3 regions of the Micromonospora sp. C97 genome follow, and region 3 is predicted to be linked to each of the others. Evidence: riboswitches for the same ligand, from Rfam matches in the RefSeq annotation. Region 3 holds a riboswitch; each other region holds the start of a gene.
The links. Region 3 has a riboswitch for cyclic di-AMP ahead of KBX26_RS11805 (hypothetical protein). Riboswitches for the same ligand answer to the same signal wherever they lie in the genome.
Positions count from the first base shown of each region.

Region 1: another riboswitch for cyclic di-AMP. It lies ahead of KBX26_RS06495 (hypothetical protein); the one in region 3 lies ahead of KBX26_RS11805 (hypothetical protein).
Region 2: another riboswitch for cyclic di-AMP. It lies ahead of KBX26_RS12775 (C39 family peptidase); the one in region 3 lies ahead of KBX26_RS11805 (hypothetical protein).

Region 1 covers NZ_JAGPXU010000003.1:29,252-35,684, forward strand. Annotated here, with positions in the region: gene KBX26_RS06480 (metal-sensitive transcriptional regulator) at 1-126, shown strand, start outside; gene KBX26_RS06485 (copper-translocating P-type ATPase) at 133-2,217, opposite strand; gene KBX26_RS06490 (YibE/F family protein) at 2,528-3,898, shown strand; cyclic di-AMP (ydaO/yuaA leader) riboswitch at 4,065-4,195, shown strand; gene KBX26_RS06495 (hypothetical protein) at 4,200-5,219, shown strand; gene KBX26_RS06500 (carbonic anhydrase) at 5,276-5,995, opposite strand; gene KBX26_RS06505 (MarR family winged helix-turn-helix transcriptional regulator) at 6,220-6,433, shown strand, end outside.
Region 2 covers NZ_JAGPXU010000007.1:67,952-74,384, forward strand. Annotated here, with positions in the region: gene KBX26_RS12755 (glycosyltransferase) at 1-255, opposite strand, end outside; gene KBX26_RS12760 (acyltransferase) at 543-1,772, shown strand; gene KBX26_RS12765 (hypothetical protein) at 1,865-2,287, shown strand; gene KBX26_RS12770 (hypothetical protein) at 2,417-3,187, shown strand; cyclic di-AMP (ydaO/yuaA leader) riboswitch at 3,472-3,613, shown strand; gene KBX26_RS12775 (C39 family peptidase) at 3,846-4,694, shown strand; gene KBX26_RS12780 (hypothetical protein) at 4,768-5,805, opposite strand; gene KBX26_RS12785 (alpha/beta fold hydrolase) at 5,942-6,433, shown strand, end outside.
Region 3 covers NZ_JAGPXU010000006.1:148,624-155,056, reverse strand. Annotated here, with positions in the region: gene KBX26_RS11820 (alpha/beta fold hydrolase) at 1-3, shown strand, start outside; gene KBX26_RS11815 (AAA family ATPase) at 112-2,229, shown strand; gene KBX26_RS11810 (cation diffusion facilitator family transporter) at 2,336-3,253, shown strand; cyclic di-AMP (ydaO/yuaA leader) riboswitch at 3,395-3,526, shown strand; gene KBX26_RS11805 (hypothetical protein) at 3,532-4,596, shown strand; gene KBX26_RS11800 (hypothetical protein) at 4,738-5,247, shown strand; gene KBX26_RS11795 (SRPBCC family protein) at 5,440-5,910, opposite strand; gene KBX26_RS11790 (1-phosphofructokinase family hexose kinase) at 6,099-6,433, shown strand, end outside.

The DNA.
Region 1 (6,433 bases), on a different contig from region 3:
GTGGCCCTCGGGCTGCTCGACGGGCACGCCCGGCACTGCATGCACGAGGGCGCCGCCGAGGGCAGGGCCGACGAGATGGCCACCGAGATGATGGCGGCGGTCGGCCGGCTCATGAAGCGCGGCTGACGGGCGTCAGTCCGGCACGGGATAGAGACGGACCCGCCGCAGCAACTGCGCGTTGAGCGCCACCACGATGGTGGACGCCGACATCAGCACGGCGGCCACCGCCGGGCTCAAGGTCACGCCGGCCCCGGCCAGCACCCCGGCGGCCAGCGGCAGCGCCACCACGTTGTAGCCGGCCGCCCAGGCCAGGTTCTGTCGCATCTTCCGGTACGACGCGCGGGACAGCCGGACCACCGCACCCACCCCGCGCGGGTCCGAGGACGCCAGCACCACCCCGGCGGACTCGATCGCCACATCGGTGCCCGCGCCGATGGCGATGCCCACGTCCGCTCGGGCCAGCGCCGGCGCGTCGTTCACCCCGTCGCCCACCATCGCCACCACCAACCCCCGCCGCTGCAGGTCGGCCACCCGATCGTCCTTCTCCGCCGGCAGCACCTCGGCGAAGACCTCGTCGACGCCGGGCCGGAACCCGAGGTCGGCGGCGACCGCCTCGGCCACCGACCGCGCGTCACCGGTGATCATGGCGATGGTGCGGACACCCTCGGCCCGCAGCTCGTCGACGGCGCGCCGGGCCTCCGGACGCACCTCGTCGGTCAGCGCGAACGCACCGAGCACGGCGTCCGGCAGCCGCACCAGGTGCAGCACCGCGGCACCCCGCGCCGACCACCGCCCGGTCGCCACCTCCAGCTCGGCCGGCAACGACACGTCCAGCTCCCGCAGCAGCGTCGGCCCGCCCACCGCGTACCGCGTACCGTCGATGGTCGCCTGCACCCCGCGGCCCGGCAGCGACCGGAATTCGGCGGCACGGGCCGGGCCGGTCGACCCGGCCGCCGCCACTATCGCCCGGGCCAACGGATGTTCGCTCTCCGACTCGACGCCGGCCGCGATCCGCAACACCTCGTCCCGCTCGACGCCAGGCACCGTCACCAGGCCGGTCACCCCGTGCTCGCCCCGGGTCAGGGTGCCGGTCTTGTCGAAGAGCACCGCGCCGACGGTCCGCATCCGTTCCAACGCCAGTCGGTCCTTGACCAGGATCCCGGACCGCGCGGCGAGCGCGGTGGAGAGCGCGACGACCAGGGGGATGGCGAGACCCAGCGCGTGCGGGCAGGCGATCACCAGGACGGTGACCGCACGGACCACCGCCTCGTCCGGCTGACCGAGCGCGGTCCAGACCAGCACGGTCAGCACGGCGGTGCCGGTGGCCAGGTAGAACAGCGCGGCGGCGAACCGGTCGGCCAGCAACTGGGCGCGCCCACCCGAGCCCTGCGCCTGCGCGACCATCCGCTGGATGCCGGCGAGGGCCGTCTGCTCACCCACCGCCTCGACGCGTACCCGGATCGCCGAGTCGGTGGCGACGGTGCCGGCCACCACCCGGTCGCCCGTCGACCGGACGACCGGTCGCGACTCGCCGGTGATCATCGACTCGTCCAGCTCGGCGCCGCCCTCGACGACCCGACCGTCCGCCGGCACCCGACCTCCCGGCCGGACCAGCACCACGTCGCCGATCCGCAGACCGGCCACCGGCACCGCCTCGACCCGACCGTCCGCCGCCACCCGTTCGGCCTCGTCCGGTAGCAGCGCGGCCAACGCCGCCAGCGCCCCCCGGGCCTGCCCGATGGCCTTCATCTCCTGCCAGTGCCCGAGCAGCATGATGGTGACCAGCGCGGCCAACTCCCACCAGAAGTCCAGGTCGAACGCGCCGACGCTGGTCGCCAGGGACGCGGTGTAGGCGACGGTGATCGCCATCGCGACCAGCAGCATCATCCCCGGCGCCCGGTCCCGCACCTCCCGGACCGCGCCGACCAGGAACGGCCAACCGCCCCACCAGAACACCACCGAGCCGAGCACCGGGCCCACCCAGGACCGGCCGGGCACGTCGTCCAAGGCCAGGCCCAGCTGGTCCGACACGAGATGACTCGTCAGCACCACCGGGACGGTCAACACCAGGCAGACCCAGAACCGGCGGCGGAACATCGCCGGATCGTGCCCGGCGTGCTTGTCGTGCCCGGAATGATCGGAATGCCCGGCGGGCCTCTCGTGCGGCACCGGTCCGGCGTGCCGATGGTCGGGGTCGGACGGCGACGGAGCGGGCATAGCTCCAACATGCCGGTCCGAGGGCCGCCACGCGAGCGATTCGGCCACCGACACTCCGCCACGACCTGCGACCCCGCCACCGGCTGGCTAGCATCTCCCCCGATGGCCCTCCGGATGCCGCCGCACAGTCGGGCACTGTCGCCGCCACGACGTGACGTCGGCTCCGACCGGCCGGGCCGAGCACTGACCGTCCGTGATCAAGCGGTCGTCAGGCAGCGAATCGTCCCGCCGACCGCCGCGTTTCCACCGAAACGGTGAACCGCCCGGCTCGCTGACCCGTACCCCGCACCGGATCGTTGGGAGTCTCGCCTTGGGTTCCGACCACACCCGCCCGGCTCCGTCCGCCCCACCGAGGGTGCGACGGATCCTCGTCGTGACGGTGGTACCCCTCTTCGTCGCCACCGTGCTCGCCGCGGTGCTGCTCTGGCCGCGCGGCGGGTCACCGCAGACCGACGGCGGCGCTGACGTGCCGCGCTACCCCGGCACTGTCACCCGGGTGGTGAACGAGCCGTGCCCGCCGGCGCCGTCGGTCCCCGAGGGCACCCCGAGGGTCGGCAACGGACGGTGCGGCACCGTCGACGTCCGGGTGGACGACGGGCCGACCGCCGGCCAGCAGGTACGGACGCCGGTGCCGGACGGTCCCGGCGCACCCCGGGTCGAGGTCGGCGACGAGGTCATCCTGGTCGAGCTGACCGATCCCACCGATCCCAGCACCAGCAACTGGAACATCGCCGAGCACCAACGCGGCACCCCGATGATCTGGCTGGCGGTGGTCTTCGCGGCCGCGATCGTCGCGTTCGGTCGGTGGCGGGGTCTGGCAGCGCTCGCCGGACTGGCCGCCAGCTTCGCCATCCTGCTCACCTTCGTGCTGCCGGGTATCGGTGCCGGCAGGTCACCCCTGCTGGTGGCGGTGGTCGGCGCCGCCCTGATCATGTTCGTGGTGCTCTATCTGACGCACGGGGTCACCGCACAGACCTCGGTCGCCGTGCTCGGCACCCTGGGCAGCCTGGTGCTGACCGGCGTACTCGCCACCATCGCCACGGCCGCCACCCACCTCACCGGCTTCGGCAGCGAAGACGCCACCACCCTGTCGATGTTCCAGGGCGACGTCGACCTGCACGGACTGCTGCTCGCCGGGATCATCATCGGATCGCTCGGGGTGCTCGACGACGTGACGGTCACCCAGGCGGCCACCGTCACCGAACTGGCCAACGCCAACCCCGGCCTCACCCGGTTGCAGCTGTACCGGGCGGCCACCCGGGTCGGCCGCGCGCACATCGCCTCCACTGTCAACACCATCGTTCTGGCGTACGCGGGCGCGTCGCTGCCCCTGCTGCTCCTGCTCACCGCCGACGCGCGACCGATCGGGCAGATCCTCACCAGTGAGTTCCTCGCCCAGGAGATCGTCCGTAGCGCGGTCGCCACCCTCGGTCTGATCGCCGCCGTGCCGCTGACCACCGGGCTGGCCGCGGTGGTGACCGCCGCCGGGCGTACCGACGCCGTGCCGCCGGCCGACGCTCCCGCCGCGCGCCCCCAGCCGGACCGCAGCGAGGCACTCGCCGCCCTCAGCTCACCGCGAACGGCCGGCTCCAACGAGCCGGACCGGCAGCGGGCCGCACCCCCACCCGAGGCCGCCGACCGGTGGCCGGAGTCGAACAGGAGCACGGATACGGCATGGTGACACTCCTCAGCGTGACCAGATCGGGCAACCACCCTGAGAACCACGTCACTGGTCACTCAACGCTATGGCGAAATGACGCTTTTGGTCGGCATCCAGGCGTAGCTCAGCCGGTCGACTCTCGGGTAACCTCGCTGCCGGTCACCGATGAAGGCGCGAAGCGGCGCCTGCGGTGCCACCGCCCAATCGCCAACCGGCGAGCCGGGGACCCAGGTACGTGGGGTGAATCCGCGTCAGCGGTAGGGGCCGCTTCCGCCCCGAACCCGTCAGCTAACCCGGTCGGCGGTCGACGGAAGGGAACATTGTGACGGCACCCCTACGCCGCTGGTTGACACCCGTGGTGGCCGTGATCGCCGCACTGACCGTGTTCGCCGGGCCACTCCCGGCGCACGCCGCCCCGACGAACCCCACACCGTCCGGGCACGAGGAGGACGGCGAGCCCAAGCTGCTCAACGACGTCATCGAGCAGGCCAACCGCGACTACTCCGCCGCCAAGTCCAAGCTGGACAAATCCAAGAAGCGGCAGAGCGAGTTGGCGGCCGAGGTCGACCGGGCCAACGCCGACCTGGCCGCACTGGCCCCGCAGGTCGGGCAGATCGCCGCCCAGGCCTACCGGACCGGCCGGATCGGCGCGATCGCGATGCTGCTGGAGAGCGACGCCCCCGACTCGTTCGTCCAGCGCGCCGCGGTGCTCGACGAGATGAACATGGTCAACGAGAAGAAGCTCTCCGAGGTCAACGAGGTGAAGGCCCGCGCCGAGCAGGCCAAGCTGGCCCTCGACACCGAGGTCCGCGAGCAGCAGAAGCAGACCGCCCTGATGGCGAAGCGGAAGAGCGAGGCCGACAAGGCGCTCTCCCTCGTCGGCGGCAAGGGCTTCACCGGCGGCCTGGTGGACGCCACCTCCCCGGTCGCGAAGATCGGCCCGGGTCGCACCGCCGACGGCGACTGGAAGCCCCAGTCGTGCAGCGAGAACGACCCCACCACGTCCGGCTGCGTCACCCCCCGCACGCTGCACGCGTACAAGGAGGTCAAGCGGGCCGGCTTCAACCGGTTCGTCGGCTGCTACCGCCCCGGCGGGCCGTGGGAGCACCCGAAGGGCCGCGCCTGCGACTGGTCGCTGCAGAAGAGCGGCTTCTCCCCGTGGCACAACAACGACACCCGGACGTACGGCAACAACGTCGCCGCGTTCCTCATCCGTAACGCCGACCGGCTCGGCATCTACTACGTGATCTGGAACCGGCAGATCTGGTTCCCGGCCACCGGCTGGAGTTCGTACAGCGGGCCGTCGAACCACACCGACCACGTCCACATGTCGCTGCTCTGACCCGTACGACCCCGGTTGAGGGCCGTTCCGCGTGACGCGGAGCGGCCCTCGTCATGTCACACGGTGGCAGGGGCAGCCGGGTCGGCCGGGGTGTCCAGCGTCGCGAAGCCAGCCGGCACGGCGGCAACCGGGCGTACCGCCCCGGCGGCCAGCCGGTAGGACATCCCCACCACCGCGCACCGCCCCCGGGCCACCTCGTCGGCCAGCACCGGGGACTGCCCGAGCAACGTCTCGACGGTCTGTGCGATGTGGATGTCGACGATGCCGTCGATGTCGTCCACGCCCTCAGCCTCGGCCCGGCGAAGGCTGGGCAGCACGGCGTCGACCACCGCGCCCAGGTGGCCGCTCGGCGCGGTGCCGGTCGCGGCGGACTCCCGGGCGGCCTGCACCGCACCGCACAGGTCGTGACCGAGCACCACCACCAGCGGAGTGCCGAGCACTGTCACCGCGTACTCGACGCTGCCGAGCACCTCCGGGCCGGCGGTGTGCCCGGCCGTGCGGACCACGAACAGGTCACCCAACCCGCGGTCGAAGATGATCTCGGCGGCCAGCCGGGAGTCGGAGCAGCCGACGATCACCGCGAACGGGTGCTGCCCGTCGGCGACGGCGGCCCGGTGCCCGGCGTCCTGGTTGGGATGGTGTGGCGCGCCGCCGACGAAGCGTCGATTGCCGGCGACCAGTTCGGCGTACGCCCGGCTCGGCTCACTGAGCACTGGCGCTCGATCGGTGGTCCGCTGCGTACCCGGCTGACCACCGGCGTTCCCGGCATGACTCATCCCGCACCTCGTCTCGACGCATCTCACCTGGTCAGACCGACTTTCCGCCGACCGGGCGGCGGGCGCTCAGTCGCGCTCCACCGTCACACGCACGCTAAGATGCGTCAAGGTATGCGTGATTTAGATTTCATACGTTGACCCCGGTCGCCCCCTGGGCAACCCTCCCAGGGCGGGGCGGACAAGACTCTCCGCGAGCAGGCGGACATCCGGAAGGGCGGTCAACGATGGCGAGCACTGTGACGGGCGACACCGACGGCGGGCGGAACTGGACGTTCCTCACCAATCACGGGCACGTCCTGCTGGCCATCGCCCGCAATCCCACCGCCCGGCTACGCGACGTCGCGGCCGAGGTCGGGGTCACCGAACGCGCCGCGCAGGCGATCGTGGCCGACCTGGAGGCGGGCGGCTACCTGCACCGCACCCGCGTCGGACGACGCA
Region 2 (6,433 bases), on a different contig from region 3:
GCGGGCCAGCCCCAGGCCCACGTTGCTGCTCAGATGCACGACGCGGACGCCGTCGCGACCGGCCGCGTACGCGCGGAGCATGTCGCCGCAGCCGTCCGGGGAGGCGTCGTCGACGGCGATCAGCTCGACCGCGTCCGACTCGCCCGCCGGGATGTCGGCCCGGATCGACTCAAGGCACTGGTACAGGTACGCCTCGACGCCGTACACGGGCACGACGATGCTCAGCAGCGGTGCGTGCGTCGGCTCATTGACCACGCCCGCCACCTTCGACGACCCGGGTGGCCGGCCCCGGAACCTGACGTTGCCGCCGATGGTGGAGTCTCTGAACTCCCGGGCAGCGGAAGGTTAACGCCGACTGGCGGGCGGTGCCGTGGCGCGGAAAACGGCGGGTGGGACGCGTCCGGTTCACCCAGGAGTGACCCGGTAGGGTGCCTCGGTGCGGCCCTGCCGGGCCGTCGCGGGCGTCGCCGTCGCGCCGTCCGACGCCGCGCCGAGGAGGCTACGACAGTGCTGGTGACCCCGCCGAGCGCCGGGATCCCGGCATGACGAGCGTCGCCGCGACGTCGGCCGCCCCACCCGCACCCGCCCTGCCCCGGCTGCCGTCGCTGACCGGGCTGCGCTGGATCGCCGCCCTGCTGGTCTTCGGCTTCCACGCGGGCACCATGCGGATCATCGCCGAGCCGGACTACAAGGCCGTGGTCGATGCCCTGTTCACCCTGGGCCTCTCCGGGGTGCAGTTCTTCTTCATCCTCAGTGGTTTCGTGCTGGTCTGGTCGGCCCGGCCGGGTGACTCCCGGCGGACCTTCTGGCGGCGGCGGGTCGCCAAGATCTACCCGAACCACCTGGTGCTGTGGGCGGCGACGCTGGTGGTCGCCTGGTGGTTCGCCGACCCGGTCCTGCCGGCGGCCGCGCTGGAGAACCTGCTCCTGCTGCAGGCCTGGGACCCCCGACCCGGCTGGTTCTACAGCATCAACACGGTCAGCTGGTCGCTCTCCTGCGAGTTCTTCTTCTACCTCTGCCTGCCGCTCGCCCTGCCGTTGCTGCGCCGGGCCCGGCCGAAGCTGCTCTGGGCGCTGATCGTCGCGCTGCCGCTGCTGATCCTCGCGCTGTGGCCGGCGCAGGAGTTGGTGCCGGAGGTGAGTCGGTGGTGGTTCACCCAGATCTTCCCGCCGGTCCGGTCGCTGGAGTTCTGGTTGGGCGCGGTGGCCGCCGAGCTGATGCGCCGAGGGCTCTGGCGCGGGCCGGGTCTGGCCGCGGCCAGCGCGATCTTCGTGGTCACCTGGGTGGCGGCCGCGCAGTGGATCCGCGCCGAGTTGTGGACCACGTTGCTCGCCGTCGCGTACCTGTTGGTGATCACCGCTGCCGCTGACGCGGACGTGCGGGGTCGGCGCTCGCCGTGGCGTTCCCGGCCGTTGATCTGGCTCGGTGAGGTCTCGTTCGCCTTCTATCTGGTGCACGTGCTGGTGATGACGAGCGTGCTGCGCTGGAGCGGGGACTGGGGGACCGGCTTCGCGGGCTGGCGTGGGCCCGCCGTGGTGCTCGGCTTCCTGGTGGCGAACCTGATCCTCGCCGGGCTGCTGCACCGCTTCGTCGAGACCCCGATGATGCGCCGGCTCGCACCGCGCCGTCCGGCCCGGCCGGCGCCCGTCCCCCGGCAACGCGCGGCCGGTGCCCCGACCGCCGGTGACGGCGACGCCGAGGGCGGGGCCGCGGGGGCCGCCGACGAGGTCGGTTTGGCCAACGGCCGATCACCGTACGCCGACCGGCGCTGACAGCGTCCACCCTGGTCAAACGGGTCGGCGCGGCGCGATCCGACACGCCCGTGGTCGGTGCGCCCGCCTCGGCGTGACGGTAGCGTGGGGATGTGCTTCCGGTCGCGTTCACCTGTCCGCTGTGGTGGGTGGCGCGCTGGGCGACGCGGGTGCTGACCAGCCTCGCCGTCGTCGCGGCCCTGGCGCTCGGCGCAGGCCCGGCCACGGCCGCCGCGTCGACGCCCAGCCCGGTGCCACCGTCGAGCGTGGTGTCGGCCTCCGTCGCCGCCGGGCCGCTGGCGGCCTCCGGTCGGCACGTCGGGGCGCACGCTGCGGCGCGCCCGGCAGCGGCGATCCCACCGGACGCCGTCGAGGAGGGCGTTCCCGCCTGGGCCGTCGACTCGCCCGGGGCGCTCCCCGAGGAGCACTGCGTCACCGCGACCGGCGTGCTTCCGGTCCGCGCGGCGGAGTCCGACCGGCTGCCCCTCGTCGACAGTGCGAGCGGTCGGGCCTGCCGGGCCCCACCCCGGCGCTGAGCCACCGGGACGATCGTCCCGCCGCCGCGCCTGTCGCCCCACCCGCTTCCCACCCGCCGACCGGTGGCCCGCCGTGGCCCGCCGGCCGGTGTGGCCCCATCGCACTGCTCTCTCCCCGAGGTGCCGACCATGGAGACCGCCGTCTTCTACCAGTTCGTGACCGAGGTGCCGCGAGCCGCCGCCATCTGGTCGACCCTGGTCCTGCTGACCCTGGGCCTGCTCACCGTGCTGGCCGCCCGCCCCGAACGGGACCGGCCCGCCGACGACCCGCTCCCGGCAGCGCCCACCGCCCGGGAGGTGGCCGCCGCCGAGGCTGCCGACCTGCGCCGCTACGCCGAGGAGGTGGCCGTCGCCGCGGCCGGCGCGGCGACGACAGCCAGGCGGAGACGTGCCGCCTGGCTGAGCGCCCAGGAGCAGATGGAGCGGGCCTGGACCGGGTACGACGCGGCGGACACCGCCGCGCGTCGCTTCGCGGGCGCCGGGGCGCTGCCCACCCCACGGACCCCGCACACCCCCGCCGAGTACGCGGCCCGGGAGCGCTATCTGCACCGGGCGGCGATGGCGGCGTACTGGCGGGGTGACCTGAGCATGGTGCAGCTCGGTGACGTGTTCGGGCACCGGCACGGCTGGGATCCCCGACGCCACCCGGTCGAGCAGGAGGTGTTGATCAGCCGGGTGGTCCGGGATGCGCGGCTGGCCGACTACCAGGCGGCCGCCGTCCGTGAGCGGGCCGCCTGGCGTGACGCGGAGCTGGCCGCCGAGTCGGCTCGTACCCTCGCCGAGGAGGCGTACGCGGCGGCGGCCCGGCTGCGCCCGCACCCGGTGGCCGCCCGCCGGACGGTGGCGGGGGCGTTGCGCCCGGCCGTCGTGGCACGGTGGCGACCGGCCCGGGCGGGTTGAGCCCGATCTGTGATGTGAGGCCGGTCACGCAATTGTGAAATCGGACGTCCGGCACGAGCCGCGCCATTGTTCCCGCGATTATGGTCGCGTTCTTCGTCGCCTGTCCGGTTGTCGCCCGCAGGCGCGCCCGTAACCGGTTGTCCCATCGAGTCACATCATCGGCAATACGCGCAGAAATTGCCTCGCCGATTGAGGTTTACGCAGGTGAACCCGGCTTGGCAGGGCGCGGAGCCGCCAGTACTGTCGTCCTGTCCGATGCGGTAACCGATCGCAAGACGCGACGCCGCATCGACCCGCTTAATCGTGATCAACGAACCGGGGACCCATCAGTAAGTCCGGGGTGAATCCGCGAGCCACGGCCCGCGGTAGGGCGATCTTCCCGCCCGAATCCGTCAGCTAACCCGGTAGGCGGTGTCGGAAGGAGTCCCATCCTCGTGCAGCACCTTTCCACCCCTCGGTTGTTCCCTCGCCTCCACGGCGCGGCGGTGCACCCGCTCATTCGTCCAGTGACGGTGAGCTGACCCCCCGGGTCATCGCCTTCCCCGCCCGGCCACGCCGGGCGTTCCCCTGAGCGGTTCACCATCCGCGGACCACGGTCCGCGCGCTGGCGCCTGCCCGGATACCGGTCCGGCCCGGTGTGCCGCTCTCCCCCCGATCCGTGGAGGACCCCGTGAAGCACACCCTGCAGCGTCAGCTCCGCCGCCTCGCCACCGAGCGCCCGTACCAGATCGTTGTCGCCTCCGCCGCGGCTCTCGCCATCGCCACCACCGGCGGTGCCCTCCTCACCACCGCCGACGACGCCCCGGCCGACCAGCGCACCGCGACCACCGTCGCCGAGATGCGCAGCGACGTCGCCGCCTCCCGTGGCGACGTTCGGGACGCGTCCCCCTCGGCCAGCGCCGCGCCGACCACCGCCGCGCCGGCCACCAGCGCCGCGTCCCCCGCCGCGAAGGCCAAGAGCAACCCCGACCTCACCCGTAAGCCGACGCCCCCGAAGCCGCCCGCGACCAAGGTGCTCGACTACGACTACGAGGCGCAGAACACCTACTACAACTGCGGCCCGGCGGCCACCCGCAACGCGCTCAGCGCCGCCGGCATCGACCGCACCCAGGAGGAGCTCGGCGCCGAGCTGGGCACCACCGAGATGGGCACCAACTCGGCCGAGGACACCACCCGGGTGCTCAACGCCGAGGTGAAGGGCTCCCCGTACCGGACTCGGATGTTCCCCAGCGCGCCCAGCCCGGCGCAGATGGACCGCCTCCAGGCCGACGTGGTGAAGGCCATCACCGACGGCCGGGGCGTGGTGGCCAACGTCGTCGGGGACGCCACCGACACCGACGGCGGCTGGCACTCCTACGGCGGCGGGCACTACATCGCCGTCGTGGGCTACAAGGACAACGGTCGCACCGTGCGGATCGCCGACTCGGCCAACGCGGCCGACCCGTCGTACTGGATCACCACCATCGACCTGGCCAACTGGATCACCAGCCGGGGCTACTCCGCCTGACCCGGGCACGCCGAGGACCGCGGGCGTCGTCCCCCACAAGGGGCCGGCGCCCGCGGCGTCTTCGGCGGTGCGGTCAGTAGGTGATGAAGCCGTACAACGCCTTGTGGTTCGACTTCGTCCCGACCACGGTGTGGTCGACGGCGGACGACTGCACACTGCCCCTGACGAACAAGTAGTCGATCTTGCTGGAACCGTTGGTGGCCGCCGACCCGTACCCGGTCATGCCGTAGCCGCTGAGCGTGCCGGGGGCGATGCCGGTGCGGTTCGCGTCGATGCCCACCACGCGGATCGTCGACGCGTTCAGCAGCGTGGTCGCGTCCGCACCGAGGTGGATGCCGCTGTTGGCGATGCCCCGGTCGCCGTCACCGGCGCAGGCGTTCTGCCGGTTCTCCTGCGGCAGGTGCATCGTCGCGGCGAACACGCTGGTGCCGGTCGCCTTGATGGTGAAGCGCGCCGCGATCGCGCTGGTCCGCTTCCACTTGTAGTAGTCGGTGCTGTCCGGGTCACTGTTCGGCGGCTTGTACAGCGTGCACCCGGCGCCGTTCGCGTACGCCGTGCCCGGCTTGAGCCAACCCGCGCTCCAGTACTTCGAGATGTCGCCACTGGCGAGGTTGAGCGTGCGCTTGTTCCAGAGGATGGCGTTGGTCTGCTTCTTCTTCAGGTCGCCGAGCGACTGCGAGCTGCACTTGTGCGTGCTGCCCCACGGCTCCGGGTCGTCCCACGCCACGATCGCCCCGTAGCTGCCCGCCGGGTAGCCGAACTTCGCCGACAGCTGGTCGGCGTACGCCTCGGCCTGGCCGGTGCCGCGCACCTGCTGCACGATCAGGATGTCGGGCGCCACCACGCCGCTGGTGCCCGTGCGACCGGCGTCGTCGACCAGGATCGAGGTCAGGTGGTCCGGTCCGGAGATCCGGGTGCAGCTCCCGTCGGAGTTGTTCACCACCAGGTTCTCGATGTTGTTGTTGTAGACCCGCAGCACCCGGTCGGCCGCCGTGACCGCTGCGCCGTTCGGTGCGGCCACGTCCGATGGCGTCGCGGACGCCCGGTGCGGTACGCCGAGCGTGACGGCTGCCAGTGCCGCGACCAGCGCCGACCCGTACATCCTGTACACAGTGGCTCCCCTCGGGACGGAATCGACAGGTGGCTCTGTCCGTCCGGCCCGGAACTCTACAGTGGATCATTCTTTGGTGGGGGCGGCGTGGATGACGGCTCTCGTACCAGGCCGTGAACCGTGGGAGACTGCGGCCGTGGTGGATGAATCGGGTGGTCAAGCCGGTCGCGGGCGGGTCCTGCTGCTCCTGCACGGGATGGGCACGACCGGGGACGTCTGGTTGCCGTGGGCGCCTCTGCTGGAGCAGCGCTGGGCGGGGCGGTGGCTGGCACCGGACCTCGCCGGCCACGGCTGGGCGGCACCGCTTCAGTCGTACACGTTCGCGGGGTTCGCCGACCGGATAGCGCGCGGCCTGGCGCCCGGCGACCGGCTCGTCGTGCTCGGACATTCGCTGGGCGGGGTGGTCGGCCTCGCGCTGGCCGCCCGCGCCGCCGGTACGCCGGTGGACGCCGTGGTCGGGTTGGGCATCAAGGCCGTCTGGTCACCCGACGAGCTGACCCGCGCCGCCGACCTCGCCGCCCGCCCGATCAGTTGGTTCGCGACCCGCGCCGAGGCGGCGCGCCGCTACCTGCGGGTCTCCGGGCTGGCCGGCCTGGTGCCGCCGGACGACCCGGTGGTGGACGCCGGG
Region 3 (6,433 bases):
TGAGCACGTTCGCGCACCTCGGGCGCGGCGGGTCGAGCCCGGGGCCGTACCCTTCTGCGGTTGGCCCGCGCGGTTCCCGCCGCCTGCCGGCGACCTTTGAAGGAGCGTGCGTTGACCGACCAGAACGGCCTTGAGCAGGAGATCGCCGTCGAGCAACGACACCTCGACCGGGTGTACGCCCGACTGGCCGAGCTGCGGCAGTCGGCCGTCCGTGCCGAACGCGACGGCTACCGGATGGCACGGGTGGGCACGCACGGTGCCCTGGTCGAGCGCGACGCGATGGTCTTCCACGCGGCGCAACGGCGGCACACCCTGGACGCCGAGCACGAGGGGCTGGTCTTCGGCCGGTTGGACCTGCGCGACCGTCAGGTGCTGCACGTCGGGCGACTCGGGATCCGCGACGAGGACGCCGTCACACTTGTCGTCGACTGGCGTGCGCCGGCCGCCGCCGCCTTCTACCAGGCGACCCCGGCGCAGCCGCTGGACGTGGTGCGGCGCCGCACCATCCAGTCCCGCGCCGAGCGGGTCACCCGGATCGAGGACGACCTGCTGGACCCGACCGCCGCCCCGGAGGGGATGACGGTGGTCGGTGACGGCGCGTTGCTGGCCACCCTCTCCAAGGCCACTGGTCGGGGCATGCGCGACATCGTGGCGACCATCCAGCGGGAACAGGACGAGGCGATCCGCTCGCCCGGCTCCGGGGTGACGATCGTCGCGGGCGGCCCCGGCACCGGCAAGACCGCTGTCGCTCTGCACCGGGCCGCGTTCCTGCTGTACTCCGACCGCAGTCGCTACGCGGGCGGCGGCATCCTGGTGGTCGGCCCGTCGTCGGTCTTCGTCGAGTACATCGGCTCCGTGCTGCCGTCGCTCGGTGAGGACACCGCGACCCTGCACTCGCTGGGCACCCTCTTTCCGGGCATGACCGCCACCCGCACCGATCCGCCCGAGGTGGCGGCGGTGAAGGGCTCACTGCGGATGCGCCGGGTGCTGGAGCGTGCGGCCCGCGACGCGGTGCCGGGCGGCCCGGGTGAGCTGCGGCTGCTCTACCGGGGCACGCTGCTGCGGTTGGACCGGGCCGCGCTGGACCGGATCCGGGACCGTGCGCTGCACCGCGGCGCACGACGCAACGAGGTGCGCCGGGCCGGTTTCGACGGGGTGTTCGCGGCGCTCTGGGCGCAGGCCCGTGAGCTGAGCAGCGGTCGACTGCCGGAGCAACCGGCCTTCGAGGCGGAGATCGCCGAGCGGTCGGAGTTCCGGGAGTTCCTCAAGGCGTGGTGGCCCCGACTGCACCCCCGGCACGTACTCGGTTGGCTGGCGCAGCCGGACCGGCTGCGCCGGTACGCCGCGGGAATCCTCTCCTCGGCGGAGATCCGGCTGCTCACCGCCGCGTACCGGAACCTGGACTCGGCCGGGCTGACCATCGCCGACGTGGCGTTGCTGGACGAGTTGGACGCGCTGCTCGGTAAGCCCGCGCAGCCGGCCAAGGCGCGACGCGATCCGTTCCAGCTCGCCGGTGGTGTCCGCGAGCTGAGCACCCTCGGCGAACGGCAGCGGGCCGCCCGCGCGGCGGCCCGGGAGCGGCCGGAGGACTACCGGGACTACGCGCACGTGGTGGTGGACGAGGCGCAGGACGTCTCGCCGATGCAGTGGCGGATGGTCGGTCGCCGTGGCCGGCTGGCCTCCTGGACGGTGGTGGGCGACCCTGCGCAGACCGCGTGGACCGGCGACCCGGAGGAGCTGACCCGAGCCCGGGACCAGGCGCTGGGCCGGCGTAAGCGACACGAGTTCACGCTGACCACGAACTACCGCAACTCGTCGGAGATCTTCGCGGTGGCGGCGGCGGAGATCCGCCGGCTCTACCCCGACCTGCCGCTGCCGACCGCCGTCCGCTCCACCGGGGTCGAACCGGTCGAGCTGGTGGTGCCGGCCGCCGGGTTGGAGACCGCGACCGTCGAGGCCGCCGCCGGCCTGCTGGCCGAGGTGGAGGGCACGGTCGGGGTGATCACGCCGGTCCCCCGCCGTGACGAGGTCGCCGGTTGGCTCGGCGCGCTCGGCGCGCCCAGGTTGCAGGTGGTGACCAGCCTGGAGGCCAAGGGCATGGAGTACGACGCGGTGGTGCTGGTCGCCCCGAGCGAGATCCGGGCGGATCCGGGCGCCGGGGTACGCACCCTGTACGTGGCGCTCTCCCGGGCCACCCAGCGGCTCACCACCATCGACCCGACCGGCTGACCTGCGCGGACCGCCGCCAGCGCGAGGCATCACCCGTACACTTGCACACATAGCGATGTGAGCATACATTTGACCGGGTCCCGGCCGGCGGCGGAAGGTGAATCTCGTGGGCGCAGGTCATGACCACCACCATGGGTCCGTCGCCAATGCCGCACACCAGCACCGGGGTCGACTCTGGGCGGCGTTCGGGCTGCTCGCCACCCTGATGGTGGTCGAGGCGGTGACCGCCCTGCACACCGGCTCACTCGCCCTGCTCTCCGACGCCGGGCACATGTTCACCGACGTGCTCGGCATCGGGATGGCGCTCGCCGCGATCACGGCGACCCGGCGGGCCACCAACGACCCGCAGCGCACCTTCGGGCTCTACCGGCTCGAGGTGCTCGCCGCGCTGGCCAACGCCGTCCTGCTCTCCGGCGTGGCGATCTACGTGGTGATCGAGGCGATCCGTCGGTTCGGCGACCCGCACCAGGTCATCGCCGGCCCGATGCTCGCGGTGGCCGTGCTCGGTCTGCTCGCGAACATCGCCGCCTTCGCCCTGCTGCGCGCCGGGGCCCGGGAGAGCATCAACCTCCAGGGCGCCTACCTGGAGGTGCTCGGTGACCTGCTCGGCTCGGTCGGCGTCATCGGGGCGGCGCTGCTCATCACCGTCACCGACTGGTGGTGGGCGGACCCCCTGGTCGCGGTCGCCATCGGCGTGTTCATCCTGCCGCGCACCTGGCGGCTGGCCCGCGCCGCTATCCGCATCCTGGTGCAGGCCGCCCCGGAGCACCTCCAGGTCACCGCCGTGCACGATCGGCTGGCCGCGGTGCCCGGCGTCGTCGAGGTGCACGACCTGCACGTCTGGACGCTCACCTCGGGCATGGAGGTGGCCTCCGCACACCTGACCATGGCGCCCGGGGCGGAGGTCGGCGCGGTGCTCACCGCGGCGCGTACGGCCCTGCACGACGACTTCCGCATCGAACACGCGACGTTGCAGATCGAGCCGGGCGCCGCCTCCGGCGCGTGTGGCTCCATCGAGTGGTGACGACCTTTTCGGAGCATTGCTCACTTTTAAGGTAATTTTCCGTGGTGACGCACGCACCGTCCGTCACATTGGCTGCAGCGGCCCCACCGGCACCGGTAGGCTCGGTCCCGGCCTCCACCAGGCGGCGCCTCCCGGCGCCGGTGGCGGTCGCCGCCTAATCGCCCAACCGGGCGAACCGGGGAACCATGTTCCTGGGGTGCATCCGCGTCAGCGGTAGGGATCTTCCGTCCCGAACCCGTCAGCTAACCCGGTCGGCGGCTGACGGAAGGACATGCGCAGTGGCACCAGCACGACCACCCGCCGCCCGACTGGCGGCCCTGATCGTCGCGATGTTCGCCCTCGGCGTCGCGCTTCCGGCCGGCACCGCCTCGGCCGCTCCCCCGACCGGCCTGCGGGCCGCCGCACCCGACTCCGACGAGGAGGGCGGCACCCCGGCGTTGCGCGCCCAACTCGAGGCGGCCAGCAAGGGCTACCTGGACGCCAAGCGAGCCCTGGACACCTCGGTACAACGGCAGAAGCAGCTCACCACCCAGCTGAAGACCATCGAGGTCGAGATCGACCAGCGCAACGGCAAGGTCGGCGAGATCGCCGAGGTGGCGTACCGGACCGGACGACTCGGCGCGATGTCGGCGCTGCTCAACAGCAGCACCCCGGAAGGCTTCATGGACCGGGCAGCCGCCCTGGACGCGGTGGCCGCCAACGAGGACCGGGTGCTGCGCGACCTGCTGAAGAGCAAGGACCAGGCCACCCGCACCCGGGTCGCACTGGACGGCGAGATCATTGAACAGCGCAAGCAGGTCGCGGTGATGGCCAAGCGCAAGGAACAGGCCGAACGGGCCCTGACCGTGGCCACCACACCCAAGACACAGAGCACCGCCGACACCGGCTCCAACCGGGGCACCTCCACCGCCAACGCGACGGCCGCGCCGCGCAACTCCGACGGCTCCTGGCCTTCCGAGTCGTGCAGCGTGAACGACCCCACGCCGGCCAGCGGCTGCATCACCCCCCGTACCCTGCACGCGCTCAACCAGGCCAAGGCGGCGGGCTTCACCCGGTACGTCTCGTGCCACCGCCCCAGCGGCTCCGGTGAGCACCCGAAGGGCCGGGCCTGCGACTTCGCCGCACAGAAGGGCGGCTTCGGCGGAGCCGCGACCGGCGGCGACAAGACCTACGGCAACAACCTGGCCGCGTACTTCATCCGCAACGCGGACCGGCTCGCCGTGCTCTACGTGATCTGGTACAAGCAGATCTGGCTGCCCAGCAGCGGATGGAAGTCGTACAGCGGGGCGCACGGGACCCCGTCCACCGACCACACCAACCACGTACACCTGTCGGTCTACTGACCCACGCGTGGAGATGCCTGTGAGTCATCGTGATGACTCACAGGCATCACCCGCGTCCGGGGCCGGCTACGTCGCCGGGCGTACCCCTGATGTCGTCGCTCGGCGGACGACCCGGCCGGGGCCGGCGGGCAGCATCGCGGTATGCCTCGGATCCGACCCACCACCCGCAAGGCGCTGCTCACCCTGCACCTCGTCACCTCGCTCGGCTGGCTCGGCACCGACCTGGTGCTGCTCACCCTCGGCATCGCCGTGCAGCGGGGCGCCGACCCGGCGGTGGTCTACCCGGTCACGGCCCTGATCGGCACGGTGCTGTTCGCGCCGCTGAGCGTCCTGGTCTGGCTGATCGGAGTGGCCAGTTCGCTGCTCACCCCGTGGGGCCTGCTGCGGCACCGCTGGGTGCTGGTCAAGCTCGTGCTCACCACCGTGATGGTCGGGCTGGTGCTGTTCCTGCTCACCCCGAACCTGCGCCACGCCGGAGCGGTCGGCGCCGCCCTGCCCGCCCGGGATCGCGCCGACCTGGTCATCGCGCCGGCCGTGTCGACCAGCCTGATGATCATCGCGACGGTGCTCTCCACCTACAAGCCGTGGGGCCGCCGACGCACCGCCGCAGCCACCGTCGCCGGCCGCGGCCGCGCCACCGCACGGCCCTAACGACCCCCGCCCACCCATGACGCTCGTGGCCGGCGCCCACCCATGATCGCGCGTGGCCGGCGCCCACCCATGATCGCGCTCGAACCAGGATGTAGTGGCCTCGATGCGACAGGAGGCCACTACATCCTGGATTGAGCACGATCATGAAGCGGGGTGGCGGGCCGGGGCGGGGGCGCAGGGCGGGGCGGAGGGTCAGGCCGAGGGCGGTGGGGGTTCGCCGGTGCGGTCGAGGGCTGCGCCCAGCCGGGTGGCGAGGGCGAGGTGGGCGGCTCGGGCCTGGCGGAACGCGTACCGGAACAGCGGCGTCGGCGCCGTCAGGGTGATCTCCACGTCGATGCGGACCAGGCCGTCGGGCTCGGCGCGCAGTCGGGTGTGGTTGCGCACCGTGGTCGCCGGCCACTGGCGGGCCACCATGACGATCTCGTCGGTCTCGCTGATCAGCACGTCCGCGTGGTACGTGGTCCGGAAGCGCAGCGGGCCGGCCACCAACCGGTCGTTGATCGTGTAGCTGGCCCGGGCCCCGGGCCGGGGCGGCACCCGGCGGACCTGGACGATCAGCGGATGCAGCTCGCCCTGCCGGGTCAGGTCGCTGAGCAGCGCCGCGGCCTCGGCTGGTGAACTCCGGGCCTGGACGGTGTAGCTGAAGGTATCGCTGCTGAGCACACCGTCTCCCGCCGCCGTTGGTCGCCCGATCGTCCCGTACCGATGTCCGGCTGGCAACGCCCGATCGCACCCGACGCCGCGCCGGGCCGGGCCGATGCGGCGAGCCGCCACCATCTGCCCCATTAAGCTCAGTTAGTGCGAAATCTTCCGAAGATGCCGGAGCGCGGCCACCTGTACGGGGACAACCGATGAGCGGGCACGTGATGGTCTTCGCGCCCACTCCACAGCTGACGGTGACCGTTGACCAGCCCAACGATCACCCCGAGCTGCACCTGCACCCCGGCGGGCAGGGCGTCTGGCAGTCCCGGATGGTGATCTCCCTCGGTGTCGACGTGGTGCTCTGCACCGCCCTCGGTGGTGAGATCGGCCAGGTGCTGGAGCCGCTGCTGGTCAGCGAGGGCGTGGACCTCAAGGTGGTGGTCCGCGACTCCGGCAGCGGCGGGTACGTGCACGATCGCCGGGACGGCTCCCGGCAGGAGATCGTCGACGTACCCGGGCAGCCACTGAGCCGGCATGAGATCGA